Regions from separate parts of the Paenibacillus sp. EB106-04-04-XG159 genome, predicted to be linked through region 1. Evidence: riboswitches for the same ligand, from Rfam matches in the RefSeq annotation. Region 1 holds a riboswitch; each other region holds the start of a gene.
What was found. A riboswitch is a leader RNA that binds a small molecule or an ion and turns the genes downstream of it on or off. The one in region 1 is predicted to bind cyclic di-GMP.
Positions count from the first base shown of each region.

Region 1 (4,669 bases):
GCGCTCCAAGCATGCGGATCGCTGTGCATCGTTATGACCGCAGCCGTCCTTATTCTGAGCTATTGACCGAGCAGCTTCAATATATGGAGCAACTGGCGCCGATGCTGCAGGAGTACGGAGTGAAAGGCTTAATCGAGACGCACCATGGAACGATCGCGGCAAGCGCGAGCGCCGCACATCGGATCGTGTCCGCATTTGAAGAGTCCCTATTCGGTGTACTATTTGATCCTGGAAATATGATGTTTGAAGGTTATGAGAATTATCGCATGGGCTTAGAATTGCTTGGGCCGTATTTGTCTCATGTTCATGTCAAGAATGCGGATGTGATCCCTTATGAAAAACGCGATAACGCTTCCTTCACATGGTCTCCGCTTCAATGGGGACTTGTGGATTGGCAGCAGGTAATGTCGGACTTGATAGCGGTCGGATACGACGGCTATTGCGGTTGTGAGGATTTCAGCGGTACGTATTCTTCACGCGAAATGATGAATGTTTATGTGAAATGGATATCAGATCTAAGAACAGCAGCGGAGGAATAATCATGAATCGATCTGACGGTATGCGATATGCTCCTCGCCATGAAGCGAAGGAAGTAGTGAGGCCCGGCGATTTCCAGATTGCAGCGATGGCTCTCGATCATGGGCATGTGTATGGGATGTGCAATGGGTTAATCGAAGCTGGAGCTACTTTAAAATGGGTATATGATCCCGATCCGGCAAAGGTGGACGCCTTCGTTAACGTATATCCTGAAGTTCGTGTCGCTCGTGATGCAGCTGAGATTCTAGAAGATCCGGACATTCGCTTGGTTGCGGCTGCTGCAGTACCATCTGAACGGTGTGAGCTAGGGCTTCGAGTGATGGCGCATGGTAAGGATTATTTTACGGATAAGACACCCTTCACCTCTCTTGAGCAATTAGCTGCCGCAAGAAAGCAAGTTGAGCTGACCAAGCAAAAATATATGGTTTATTATAGTGAACGACTTCATGTAGAGAGCGCAGTGTATGCTGGGCAATTAATTCAGCAGGGCGCTATCGGTCGTGTCATTCAGGTAATGGGAACAGGACCGCATCGCTTGAACGCATCTAGTCGACCGGAATGGTTCTTTCAACGTGAGAAATACGGCGGTATTCTATGCGACATCGGCAGCCATCAGATTGAGCAGTTTCTGTTCTATGCTGGCTGTCAAGACGCGACTGTACTGCACAGCAAGGTTGCGAATTACAATAACGAAGCGTTTCCGGAATTAGAGGATTTCGGTGATGCTGCGCTGGTTGGGGATAATGGGGCAAGCCATTATTTTCGAGTGGACTGGTTCACGCCTGATGGCTTAGGGACCTGGGGAGATGGACGCACCATAATCCTAGGAACAGAAGGGTATATCGAATTGCGGAAGTACACTGATGTGGGGCGTTCGAATACATCTGATCACGTGTATTGGGTGAACAAGGAAGGCGAGCATTATGAGCATGTAGCCGGAAAGGTTGGATGTCCATTCTTCGGGGAGCTCATTCTCGATTGCTTGAATCGTACCGAGCACGCCATGACGCAAGCGCATGCTTTTAAGGCTGCTCAGCTTTGTTTGGAAGCACAAGCTCAGGCTATTAATCTGACACCATCAAGATTAAGAACCAAGTGACCATTTTGGGTGCAGTATCGAATAAGTGCTAAGTGTGACGTTTGGTTTTGTCAAAGTAGTTCACAGAACAATTATTAATAAACAAGAAAAATGTAGAATGATATCGCGAATGGAAGCGGAAAGCGTTTACCGGTAAATTACATAAAATTTATTTGTGAACATTTAAGGACCGAGTTGAGTGAAATTATCACTCTTCTCGGTTTTTTGCACTGAAAAAAGATGCTTATTCGACAAAAATCATATATTTCTATTATCAAGTGACATTTTTAGAACGGAATTTACATTTTTATTATCGATTAACATGAATTGACAACACGAATCATTATGAATATGATTTAATTTGTAAGACGGAGTAATCATATGACATGTAGTTTTGCGACCATGTTCCTTGACAATTACATAAGGCACACTAACTGAAAGGTTAGGTCGCAAAGCTTGGAGTCTTAGGGCCAGAAAAAGGCTGATGATAGTCCGGTTGCATATAGCATTATGCTGAGCATGATGCGTTATGTAGCCGGACTATTTTATTTTTCTTAGCTAAACCAGCTGTGGATTGATGTGGTTTAGTTGGAGGTTTACATAAATTAACTTATGAAGGAGGTAAGTCAATGAAGAAGCGACTAAGAATCGCGATTAATTGGCTGAGCATCGTGTCCATTATTCTAGGACTCATGCCTGGTACCAGCTCGAATGCTTTTGCGAATGCATCACAAGGTGACGGGCTTATATGGCCAAATCCTGGAGCCACCAATCTGTCGAAGGTTGCTGTGCCGACAGGAGCACCAGGAGAATGGCAGGTAACACTTAAGGTTGAAGGTAAGAATGTTCAACAGAGCTCAGATGTAGTGTTGGTCGTCGATAAGTCGGGCAGTATGAATGACTCTGATCGAATGACTAGTGCTAAAAATGCTGCGATAAAGTTCGTAGATGAGCTGCTTAAGGAGGGCTCGCTTACTCGCGTTGCAGTTGTGAGCTTTAGTACTAAATCAGAAGTGGAGTCTGACTTTAAAGGTACTTCTAATGCTGATATTAAGAGTTTGAAAAAAGCAATTAACGGGATCTCCGCTAGCGGAGGAACTAATATTCAGGCAGGGCTAAGAGAAGCAAATTCATTATTAGGTTCGAGCTCTGCGAAGAATAAAGTTGTCGTCTTACTGAGTGACGGTAGACCAACGTATAGCTATCAGGCAACTACAGCAACAGCATACACTTGGCCAGAGAATCGTTATAACTTTGTATTGAAGGACTTTACCAGTCGCTTAGGCAATGGCGAAGATTTCAAGATTAATACTGGTTATTCCGAAGGACCGTGGTGGAACCCTACTTGGTATCCAGGTTATAAAATTGGAAATTACCGAATCCAAGATCACGGTATAGGTACGATCTCAGAAGCTAAGGCTATCATAAATTCAAAGATTGGCATTTATTCTGTGGGTCTTAGTGTTGGCAATGACGCTGATGCAGTCTATGTACTGAAGAATAGTCAGAATAAGGGCTATTACTCTGGAAATAGTTCAGATCTTGAAGCTATTTACACGGAGCTTGCAGGTAGAATTGCTTATGCTGCCTCTGGTGCAAAGGTTAGTGATCCAATGGGTGAGATGTTTAACCTGAAGTTGAATGGCAATACATTCGACAGCTCGGTTTATACAGCTAGCCAGGGTACTGTAACCTATGATCCTGCTACTGAAACTTTATCTTGGGATATCGGGGATATTTCTGAGAATTTCCCAGCGACATTGACTTACAAGGTAGTCATGGATCAGAACCATGTGCCTAAACCAGATCCCGATATTCTCTATCCGACAAACAAAACAACAACTTTAACTTACAACAATGTTAATGATAAACCTATCTCTAAAGATTTTGTTGTTCCTGAGGTAAGCTACGGTAAAGGTTCAATCAAGGTCTGGGGATATAAAGTCAACGCAGATGGGGTCCCGATCAATGAAGCGGGAAATCCAGTGCCAATTGATAGACCAGATCTAGCTGCAAAATTATACGAGCATAAATTCGTATATGAAGGCACAGATGCTCTGAAAATTGGTCAAACTTATTCTGTACCTGCTATTCAGCATCCAGGTCATTCACTATTGGTTGGAAATAATCCAACAAGTGTTACGCTGACGATGAATAATCCTTCTCCAACTGTCTATTTCGGTTATACGGAAGGCATCTACAATGTGACCGTCGATCACAAAGCAGGCGACACAGTACTGAAGGCAGCTGTGACTGAGCCGAAGGGGCAAGGTGTTCAGCTGAACTACAGTAATGAGACGTTTGAAGGCTATGACTTCTCAAAAGTGGTGATTACTGGAAACCACGCTTTGATGATCAATGGTGGTGTGGTAACTGGCAAGATGCCGGGCAATGACATTCACATTACGTTCAATTATGTCGGTAAAGATCAAACGGTTAAGGTCAAGCACATGCTGCAAGGTACCACTACTGAGCTGATTCAGCCGACAACTGTGCCAGGTAAGACTGGCCAACAAGTAACCTTGAACGCTTCAACGATTCCGGGATATACGGCAGTGGAAGCAACTCATGCGTATACATTTACGAATAAGCCTGATCAGGAATTTACATTCTACTATACGGCAAATTCACAGAATGTAACGGTGAAGTACCTTGAAGAAGGTACGAACAAAGTGCTGGCTCCTGAGAAGGACTTCGAAGGAGTAACCGCTGGAACAGTAGACTTGACTGCAGCAGCGGTTGCCGGCTACACGCCAGTGAATGCGACACATACGTACACATTCACAAAAAAAGCTGATCAAACATACACATTCTTCTACAAAGCAGATAAGCAAACGGTAACAGTGAAGTACCTCGAAGAAGGCACAAACAAAGTGCTGGCTGATGAAGCTAAGTTCGAGGGAGTAACCGCTGGAACAGTGAACTTGACTGCTGAAACGGTTGCGGGCTACACGCCAGTGAATGCGACACATACGTACACATTCAAAGCAGGAGCTGGCCAATCGTATACGTTCTTTTACAAAGCAGATAAGCAAACGGTAACAGTGAAATACC
Region 1 covers NZ_JBYTDY010000011.1:166,636-171,304, reverse strand. Annotated here, with positions in the region: gene AC3WTP_RS15235 (sugar phosphate isomerase/epimerase family protein) at 1-539, shown strand, start outside; gene AC3WTP_RS15230 (Gfo/Idh/MocA family protein) at 542-1,636, shown strand; cyclic di-GMP riboswitch class I at 2,030-2,119, shown strand; partial or broken gene AC3WTP_RS15225 (vWA domain-containing protein) at 2,245-4,669, shown strand, end outside.

Region 2 (4,669 bases), on a different contig from region 1:
TACGTGACGGAGTTCCATTTCAGTGTGATGTTATTGCCGTTGGAAATACTTTGTGTAAGATTTCCCGGTGCTGCCATCATCAGTTGATCCAGATTTATTGAGATTTTACTTCCTTCTGCCGATTCACCAAAGCGCGTACTTACCGAATGCACCACATAAATATGGTCGCCCGCTGGTACATTTACGATCGTTGCAGTGAGGGAAGTTACAGTTGCTTTCAGTACTTCTTGACCGTCTACCAGCTCATAAACCTTGTAACTGTTGGCGTAAGGTACTGTTGTCCAAGTCAACACAACATTATTTCCGTTTTTGATGGTAAAGGCAAGATTGCCCGGACCTGTCATCGTCGGATGAACCAATGAAAAATTGACTTCCGCCCCCTCAGGCGATTCACCCAAAACCGTTGAGAAAGATTTAATAACAAAGTCATAATCTCCCGCAGGCATGTTCGTGTAGGAAACGGATGTACCAGTTACTGTGCTTTTCAGGACATGTTGTCCGTCAATCACCTGATATACTTTGTAGCTTGTTGCATAACTGCTTGCCGTCCATTTCAATGTAATATCGTTTCCGTTTGTAATGGTATACGTCAAGTTTGTCGGTGCTTGCATAATTTGTCCGGTGAGTGTGAAAGTAAGTGTGCTTCCCTCCGCCGACTCCCCAAAACGAGTGGAATAGGTATAAACTTCGTAGGTGTATTCACCCGGCGTCATATTGGTGTATGCCACGCTTGTACCGGTCACTGTACTTTTTAATACCTTTTGTCCATCGATGATTTGATAAACCTTGTAGCTATTTGCATACGACGCGGCATCCCAGCTTAAAGAGAAACTGGTCGCACTTTGGGTCTTCTGAACCAAATTCTGCGGCGGTTGAATGGCAGGGTGAGCCAGTGTAAACGTGAGCTTGCTTCCTTCCGGTGACTCGCCAAAGCGGGTGGAATAAGAATGCACTTCGTAGTTGTAATCTCCTGCCGGCATGTTGCTAAATGTCACGGTTGGACTAGTTACCGTACTTTTTAACACTTTTTGACCGTCAATGATTTGATAAACCTTATAGTTGTTAACGTTGGCTACAGTTCCCCAGGTTAAAACGATGTCGTTGCCATTGTTGATTTTATAAGTGAAGTTATCCGGAGCAGCCATAGCCACATCGTCCAAGTTGACAGTAACCTGGCTTCCGTCCGGGGATTCACCGTAACTATTGCTGTAAGAATGAACCTCAAACAGATAAACCCCTACCGGTTGGTTGGTGTACGTTACAGTTGTACCTGTGATGGTACTTTTTAATACTTTTTGACCATCAACAATTTGGTAAACCTTATAACTATTTGCATTTGCAACCGCGCCCCAGCTCAAAGTAATATCGTTTCCGTTTTTCACTACATAAGTCAGGTTGCTTGGTGGAGCCATGATTACGTCACCTAAAGTGACGGAGATCTGGCTTCCTTGTTCTGATTCACCGAAGCGGTCACTATAGGAGTGAACCTCATAAACATAGGTACCGGTAGACATGTTGCTGAAAGTAACGCTTGTACCAGTCACCGTATCTTTTAGAACTTTTTGGTCGTCGATAATTTGATAGACTTTGTAGCTGTTTGCATAGGTGGCGGAGCTCCATTTCAGATTGATGTCTGTTCCACCGTTTGTTACTGTGTACGCGAGATTTCCTGGCGCAGCCATAACTGGCAGCCCCACCGTTACCTCTAATGGATTGGACAGAGGTGATTCACCGTATTTGGAGTTTACAGCGGACACCGCATAGGTGTATGTTCCAGCAGGTGCGTTTGTAATTTTGTATGTACGGTCCTTGAGCGAAGAGACTAGTGTCTTTTCTCCATCTGCACCAATTTGATAGAGACTGTAGGTTTCAGCATACTGTGACGATCCCCAGTTCAGTACAAGATCGTTTCCATTCTGGAAGGTATAAGTTAAGGTAGCTGGTGCCGCCATTATCGGATAAACGATATTAACCGTAATCGGTGCACATGGCCCTGATTCACCTTCAGCACTTAGCGTTGAAACGACATAAGTGTAAGAACCTTCCGAAAGGGCGTTAATGTTATAATAGTTCGATTTTGTTGTACCTAGCAGGTTGAGTTGACCATCACCTATTTCATAGATATTGTACCCAGTCGCTTGGTAAACAGAATTCCATGTGAGTTTTACGTCACTTGGTGTTACAGGTTGGTAGTCGAGGTTACTCGGTGGCAAAATACTGCTGCCAGCCAAGGCAGCATTTTGTGCAAACACATTTGCAATTGGAAAGAACAATTGCAACACAAGTAGCATCGACACGAGTAAAGGCAAGCTACTCCTAAATCTTTTTCTCATCATCTTGTTCTACCTTTCATAATGGATTTAGGGAAAAAGGCATGCGAAAAAGAACCTTACATACAAGGTTCATAGAAAATAATACTATGATGCCTTGTGGCAACCGGCTGCCATCCACATCATGTAAAAAACGTTGTGGTACAGGCCCTTGGCTTTGCGTCTCATAGTTTCCTATGATTTGCCTTTTTCACTTGGTTAATTGTAACTACGAATCTATCATACGACCTAGAACTGACGGTGTGAATAGGTACAAACTACCAAGATCCGGTCTTTTGTCATAGGTTAAGTCATATTATTAAACCACCCAAAATTATCCAATCATGATATGATCTTAAAGATAATTAGATACTTTAGATCAATATATAGTTTTGTCTTAATAGATAAGGATATCAGGAGGGGTGGCCAGTGGAAATACTTAAATTAAATTGTCCAAATTGTAATGGGAACGTTGAATACAAGGAAGGGCAAACATTCAAATGTCCATATTGTAAAACGGAATTATTGTTGAAGGAGAATAACGTCTATTTTGTTGACCAAACGATCAACAATTATTATGGGACATCACCTGTTAAAACAACAACACGCCCAAATACGAATTTAAAGATGCTATTCATTGTGCCGCTCGCACTTGTTTGTTTAATGGTTGGATATTTCTTTACTAGCAATCAATCAGAATACAGCAGCGATGTAAAAGTACCTATTCGAACAATGCCTGAAAGCGAAGTTCTCCTGTTCTTTTTAAAAGATATTTTTAATAAAGGCGCAGTGATGCCTACAGGAGAAGAAATCGCAAGCATCCGTTATTTGTCTACTCGCTATGATGACGATCAGTGGCACCTTGCTTACAGCTTTGACGATCCATTTACGAATGAGCATGCTGAAATTTCCGACTATGTGATTACGGATAAGATATTGAATACACAAAGAATCGAACAAAAAGACTTTGAGGCATTTAGCGGACTAACGGTGATAAATCTAATGGGTGAATACCAAGTTTCACAAGGTCAGAAAGTGAGTTTTCAACATTTACAAGGGTTAAAAAGCTATACAGGCGGATTTAACGAATCATTTAGAGAGATTGCACATTATTTTGGTGATAAAGCTAAAATAGTTGAACTCTCCACACAAATTCGAAGTAATGCGGAAATGGCTTTATTATTAGAGTTTCCGAATCTACAATCGCTTGAAATTAGTTATGTAGATGAATCGGTTACCGACTTCCATCTGCTGAATCAACTGCCGTTAAAATCATTGTCTTTAAGAACTATCAATGATTTGAAGTGGTTGTCTTCATTAACTGGTTTGGAGTCATTGGCAATAGATAATAGTGAAGCGACGGATTTCAGCGCGTTCTATTCACTGAGTCAATTACAAGAGTTGAAGCTTACGTCAGTAAGAAATTTAAAAACGCTGGATTTCATACAAAACATGCCTAACTTGCAGTCGCTTGATCTTGAGAATGTTGACATTGCGAATTTAGAACGCCTTAAAAATAAGTCATCATTGACGAATCTGCGGTTATCTTCTCTCTATAAAGTGGAATCTATTGAGGTTGTGAATAGTTTGAATTCACTGACCGAATTGTCTATAACAGGTTATAACGGCACTGTATCATCGATCGTAGCACCAAATTTAAAGAAAGCTGAATTAATAGGTACTTTCATACCAAAGTTAGAGGCGCCTGCTTTAAAATCTTTAACTGTTTACATACGCGGGTCGGAAAATAATTTGGATGGGGCAGATTTAGTGAAATACCCGCAGCTAGAACAACTTTCAGCGATGGAGTATGGAGACTTTATAGGTATTAATTCCTTAAATCGTCTGCCAAGTCTGCAAACATTAAGTTTAAATGAGACTTCTTTTTACGATGAAATGAGTGAATTGTTCAATTTGCAGCATGTAAAAACGTTAAATTGTAATCAATGTAAGTTCCAAATAAATAGTCAGGATCCGTTTGCGAATAACACGCTGGAACATTTAACTTTTAATGATGTATCTTTTCGAATAGGTAATGGTGACTGGTTGCATGAAGTGGATAAGGTGATGCCTTACTTTGCTGATGTGACAGCCTTACGTTCATTTACGATGCAAGACGGCTCACTTCAAGACTTAAATTTCATGAAAAATTGGCAACAGATCGAGGTGCTTCATTTGGAGAATAACGCTATTTCAAATGTAGAGCCTTTAGTGAATCTGCCCAATTTAAAGAAGCTATTTATTTTAGGGAATCAAGTGCAAAACAAGTCTGTTCTTGACAAGGAAATTTCGATTTATTGAGGTAACGAGTATAAGTCGCTTGAAGAAGAAGCAGCAGCCAATCCTTAAGGGAGCCGGCT
Region 2 covers NZ_JBYTDY010000001.1:43,985-48,653, forward strand. Annotated here, with positions in the region: gene AC3WTP_RS00200 (OmpL47-type beta-barrel domain-containing protein) at 1-2,336, opposite strand, end outside; cyclic di-GMP riboswitch class I at 2,429-2,526, opposite strand; gene AC3WTP_RS00205 (leucine-rich repeat domain-containing protein) at 2,739-4,610, shown strand.
Region 2: it holds a riboswitch for cyclic di-GMP, as region 1 does, so the genes downstream of both, AC3WTP_RS00200 (OmpL47-type beta-barrel domain-containing protein) here and AC3WTP_RS15225 (vWA domain-containing protein) in region 1, are expected to answer to the same signal.

Region 3 (4,669 bases), on a different contig from region 1:
CCTGTATTCCACGCATCCAGATAAGCCGTAATCGATTCCTTCGCGCCAAAATCAATCGGATAGAGCGAGATCGAAGCGGGAATCTCCGTTGCGCCTAGTGTGGCAAGCATCTGCTCCTTCGTCAGAGCGTTGGAGGACATTCCTTCTGACGCTGGTGGCATGCCGTCCGATGTCATTGCCAACATCTCGCCTGTGATAACGTTAACCTCAGACTCCTGCTGCGCCTTAACAATCTCTGATTTCTTCGCGTTATCGATAAAAGTTGTAGCAAGCTCATCAGAATAAGCGATGCCCGCAGGCAGTGAAGCCATCTTGGATTGCTCCTGTGCGCGAATAACACCGACGATGTTTAACGTGATCGCCTTATCGCTGTTGTACAGCTCCATCAGACTTGAGGGTGTTCTATTTACCGTGAACCGCCCATCCACTTTCTGATAATAATCGTCGTTCATCACGAGCTTCAACTCATGCCCGACCAGATCAACCAAGTCAATGCTATCCGCATTATAGTCAATACCAAGCGCCTCAAGCGCTGGTTCACTTAAGCGGTTATATTCATCCACGACCAAGACAAGATCATTCTTGGATGTCGGGAACCTTCCTTCCAGCAGATCGTAGTATTGCTCCAAGTAGCTCCCTGATGATTGTCCTGGCTTTCTAGGGTAAGCATAGAAGTTAATATTTCCTTGATTAACTGTTGTCGCCGTAGTCCCATCTGACTTCAACAAGTTCATATTCACCTTGCGCGTATAAGATATACCGTCAAGCAGCGCTGGATCAATCTTCCCCAAATAATCCATATATTTTGTTGTCAGCACATTCGTATGCATGATTGAATTCTCGCTCGGATCATAGGGGAACAGCTTCTTCTCTTCTGGATAGGATTCTAAGTCCGGAACCCCTAATGTAGGATCCTGTGCAGCATCCATGTTCATAACAGACTCCGTAATCGTAAGTGGAAAGTTCGATAATGCGCTCTTTTCGTAGGAGTTGATCTGCTTATCGAATCCGTTCGATAAGGAGAGAACCAAGGCGATCTCGATAATACCGATACTGGCTGCAAAGGCGGTTAATCCGGTTCTCCACTTTTTTGTAGAGATATTTTTACCTGAAAGCTTGAGCGCTGTAAAGAAACTCATGCTTGTCTTCTTCAGCTTATAATCTGGACTTACTTCCTGTTCAGCAAGTGCATTGGTATCAGCAACCACCTGGCCGTCGGAGAATCGGATCACGCGATCCGCGTATTGCTCCGCCAACTCGGGATTATGCGTAACCATGATGACCAGCTTGTCTTCCGCGATCGTCTTGATCAGCTCCATGATCTGTTCACTGGTCTCGGTATCCAAGGCGCCGGTCGGTTCATCCGCCAGAATAATGTCCGGATTGTTAGCCAGCGCGCGCGCGATCGCGACACGCTGCATCTGCCCCCCTGACAGCTGATTCGGCTTCTTATGCATATGGTCTTTCAACCCGACCTTCTCCAGCGCTTCTATCGCCTTGCGACGCTTTTCAGACGAAGGTACTCCACTCAGCGTCATCCCCATCTCGACATTGTCAACGATGCTCAGATGCGAGATCAGGTTGTAGCTCTGGAAGATGAAGCCCACGCTGTTATTCCGATAAGCGTCCCAATCACTGTCTTTAAAATGTGTAGTTGACTGTCCGTTGATGATCAGCTCTCCGCTGTCATACTGATCCAGTCCGCCAATGACATTCAACAGCGTAGTCTTGCCAGATCCACTCTGTCCAAGGATCGCTACAAACTCGCTTTCTCTAAAGTTAAGACTGACCTTGTTCAAGGCTACCTGAGTAAAATCTCCGGTCTTGTAGCTCTTCGTAATATGTTTCAACTGCAGCATGTGAAGATTTCACTCCTTTCTATCTATGTATAAGGTTGATGCATGCTTACGGAAATTTCAACTCATGTAGTCTTTCTCATTATGCTCATATCCACTATGATTATGACGCCGCCGGTATTTCTCACATGATAAAAAGCCGCAGGGTGGATCCTCCGGCTCGCTTCAATGATCAATGATGATTATTTGATGCTGCGTGACAAGATAATGGTATTCAACCATGTCAATTCCGATACGGTAAGCGTCCCCTTCTCCGCTTTATCGACCCACGATGCATCGGAAATGACACCTTTCTGAATCAATGCAGCAAGCGTGTCCACCAACTGCTTGCGTTGATTGTCCGTTAGGTTCAATGTGTCGTCCTCCCCCACGTCGAATTCGTATAACTTGTACTGCTCGATCAGACGGATCAACAGCTGCGGGTACTCCGGGTCGGTCGCATAGCCACCAACTCGAATCGCGTATGCAGCCGTCTTATAATCAGCGCCCAGCACGCCGTGATAACGATTGGGCTTGTCCCTAGTTCCTGCAAGAATCAGCTTGCTATGGTCAGCAATACTTTCTCCCCAGTTATGGTAGTGCCGAAACGGAGCGTTAATAGTCACCCATTTGCCATTCACATGCTCCTTTGTACTATAAGTACCGCCTCCAGCAGTGCCAGTGCCTTTGATGCCAAATAGATTATTGCCAGACTTCGTTAACCCGGACTCGCCCCAAGCGCTCTCGAGTATGGCTTGAGCGATGGTAAGAGATGCCGGGACGCGTGTGCGACGCATGTCTGCTACAGCATAAGCAGCGATTCTTGATATAAATTCATCAGGCTTCATGCTTTATATCATCTCCTTTCTTCTGGAGTTGTACTACTAGTTTATTAATGAAATCCAGAAGAGGAACGCCGCATATACCTGTCCATTCCAACAAAAATATCGCTAATCATCTTCTGACAGCGAGGTTGAATGCACAGCTAATAATAGATGATGCATGCAACCGGCTGTCATACCTTAATGGCTTTAGACCCTATGGCTTTGTGTCCCTGCCTTTCGACAGGTTTACCCATTATTCAGATTTGTTCATTGCTCATCATCAAGCTTTCATACTCTTTCCATGGCATCGGCTTGGCAAAGTAATAGCCCTGTGCCAAGTCACAATTAATATTGCGAAGAAATTGAGTTTGCTCCTCGGTTTCTACGCCTTCTACTACTACTTTCATATTAAGATCGGTCGCCAAGTTAATCATATTGGTAACCACAATCTTGCCTCTCTCATCATCTGCAACGCTCATCATAAATCCACGATCCAGCTTGATGACATCTGCAGGAATGGATTGGAGTATATTAAGGCTGGAATATCCCGTTCCAAAGTCATCTATCGCGATAGAAAATCCTACTTTCTTAAGTTGTAATAAGATATCGCATAGATACTTGATATTCTCGAATACGATAGACTCCGTCAACTCCAACTCAATGAACTCAGCGGGAACATCATACTTCTTAATGATCTGCTCTAAACGGATTACAAAATGTTCTCGAAATAGATGCATACGCGAAATATTGACTGAGATCGGGTGAGGCCTAATCCCCTTATCCATCCACATTCTAAGCAGTCGGCATACCTCTTCAAACACCATTAAATCCAAGTTGACTATAAATCCATTGCGTTCAAATACAGGAATGAAATCACCCGGAGGGATCAATCCCCTTACTGGATGTATCCATCTGACCAATGCCTCCGCGCCATATATACGGGCGTGTTTCAGATCGTATTTTGGCTGCAGGTATACAACAAATTCGCCGTTATTCAATGCGGCATGCATGCTGCTGACAAGCTCTTGAACCTTAATCTCTTGATACAGCATTTCTTCATTAAAGAAAAGACAAGTACATTCATCTTCCCTTTTGATACACTTGCAGGCCATCTCAGCACGATCAATCATCACATTGATGTCTGTCGTACGATCGATAATAGAGTAGATGCCGCACTTGATCACTAATCGGTATCTTGCTGTAAAATCACGGTGATAATCACTCAACTGCTTAGTCAGATGATTCATCCTACCCATTAATTCATGATCATGTTCGCATGTTGCAAGGAAAATAAATTGAGCACCATTACCTCTCCCTACTATTTCCGTAGGTAAGAGATTATCCGATATGGTCTTTGCTATATACATCAGGATCTGATCGCCCGCTTCGAAGCCGCAGATTTCGTTAATATATTTAAAACGATCAACATTGAATTCTACGATTGCGAAACGCTGTTCTGGATATTGAATAAGCTGGTTCTGTACATCCAATCGAAATTTAGACAGACTCGGTATTCCAGTCATTTTGTCCACATATGCGATCATTTCAATCTGCTTTTGATTCCTGCTTTTACTTGTGAGGATGTAGAATAAGATGGCAATCAGGAACACTAGAGTGATTAGGCATAACAGATAGCTGATTCGAATCACATACTTTGTATCGCCCATTACCATGTCCTTTGAAATAATAGACATCACGTACCAGTCATTGATATCCTCGATTGCAAAATAACCGATGAGATAATCACTACTATCGATCTCTAATGTACTAATCCCTTCCTGACCAGTTGCCACATCATCTCTTAATGCCTGAAGTTGTTCCTCATCGTGAGAATATGTGCTGATTTGATCGAATACATGCCCTGTCTCTATATGATGATGAGGATCATTAGGTTGAAGGATGACTTGACCTTTCTGATCTACAATATAGAGAGCTCCTTGTTGACCAAACAAGGATACATTGAGAGCCTCATAAAAGTCCTGAACAGATATGCTCGCACCTACAGCAGCT
Region 3 covers NZ_JBYTDY010000004.1:263,576-268,244, reverse strand. Annotated here, with positions in the region: gene AC3WTP_RS07155 (ABC transporter ATP-binding protein/permease) at 1-1,859, opposite strand, end outside; gene AC3WTP_RS07150 (glycoside hydrolase family 73 protein) at 2,039-2,683, opposite strand; cyclic di-GMP riboswitch class I at 2,836-2,920, opposite strand; gene AC3WTP_RS07145 (bifunctional diguanylate cyclase/phosphodiesterase) at 2,917-4,669, opposite strand, start outside.
Region 3: it holds a riboswitch for cyclic di-GMP, as region 1 does, so the genes downstream of both, AC3WTP_RS07150 (glycoside hydrolase family 73 protein) here and AC3WTP_RS15225 (vWA domain-containing protein) in region 1, are expected to answer to the same signal.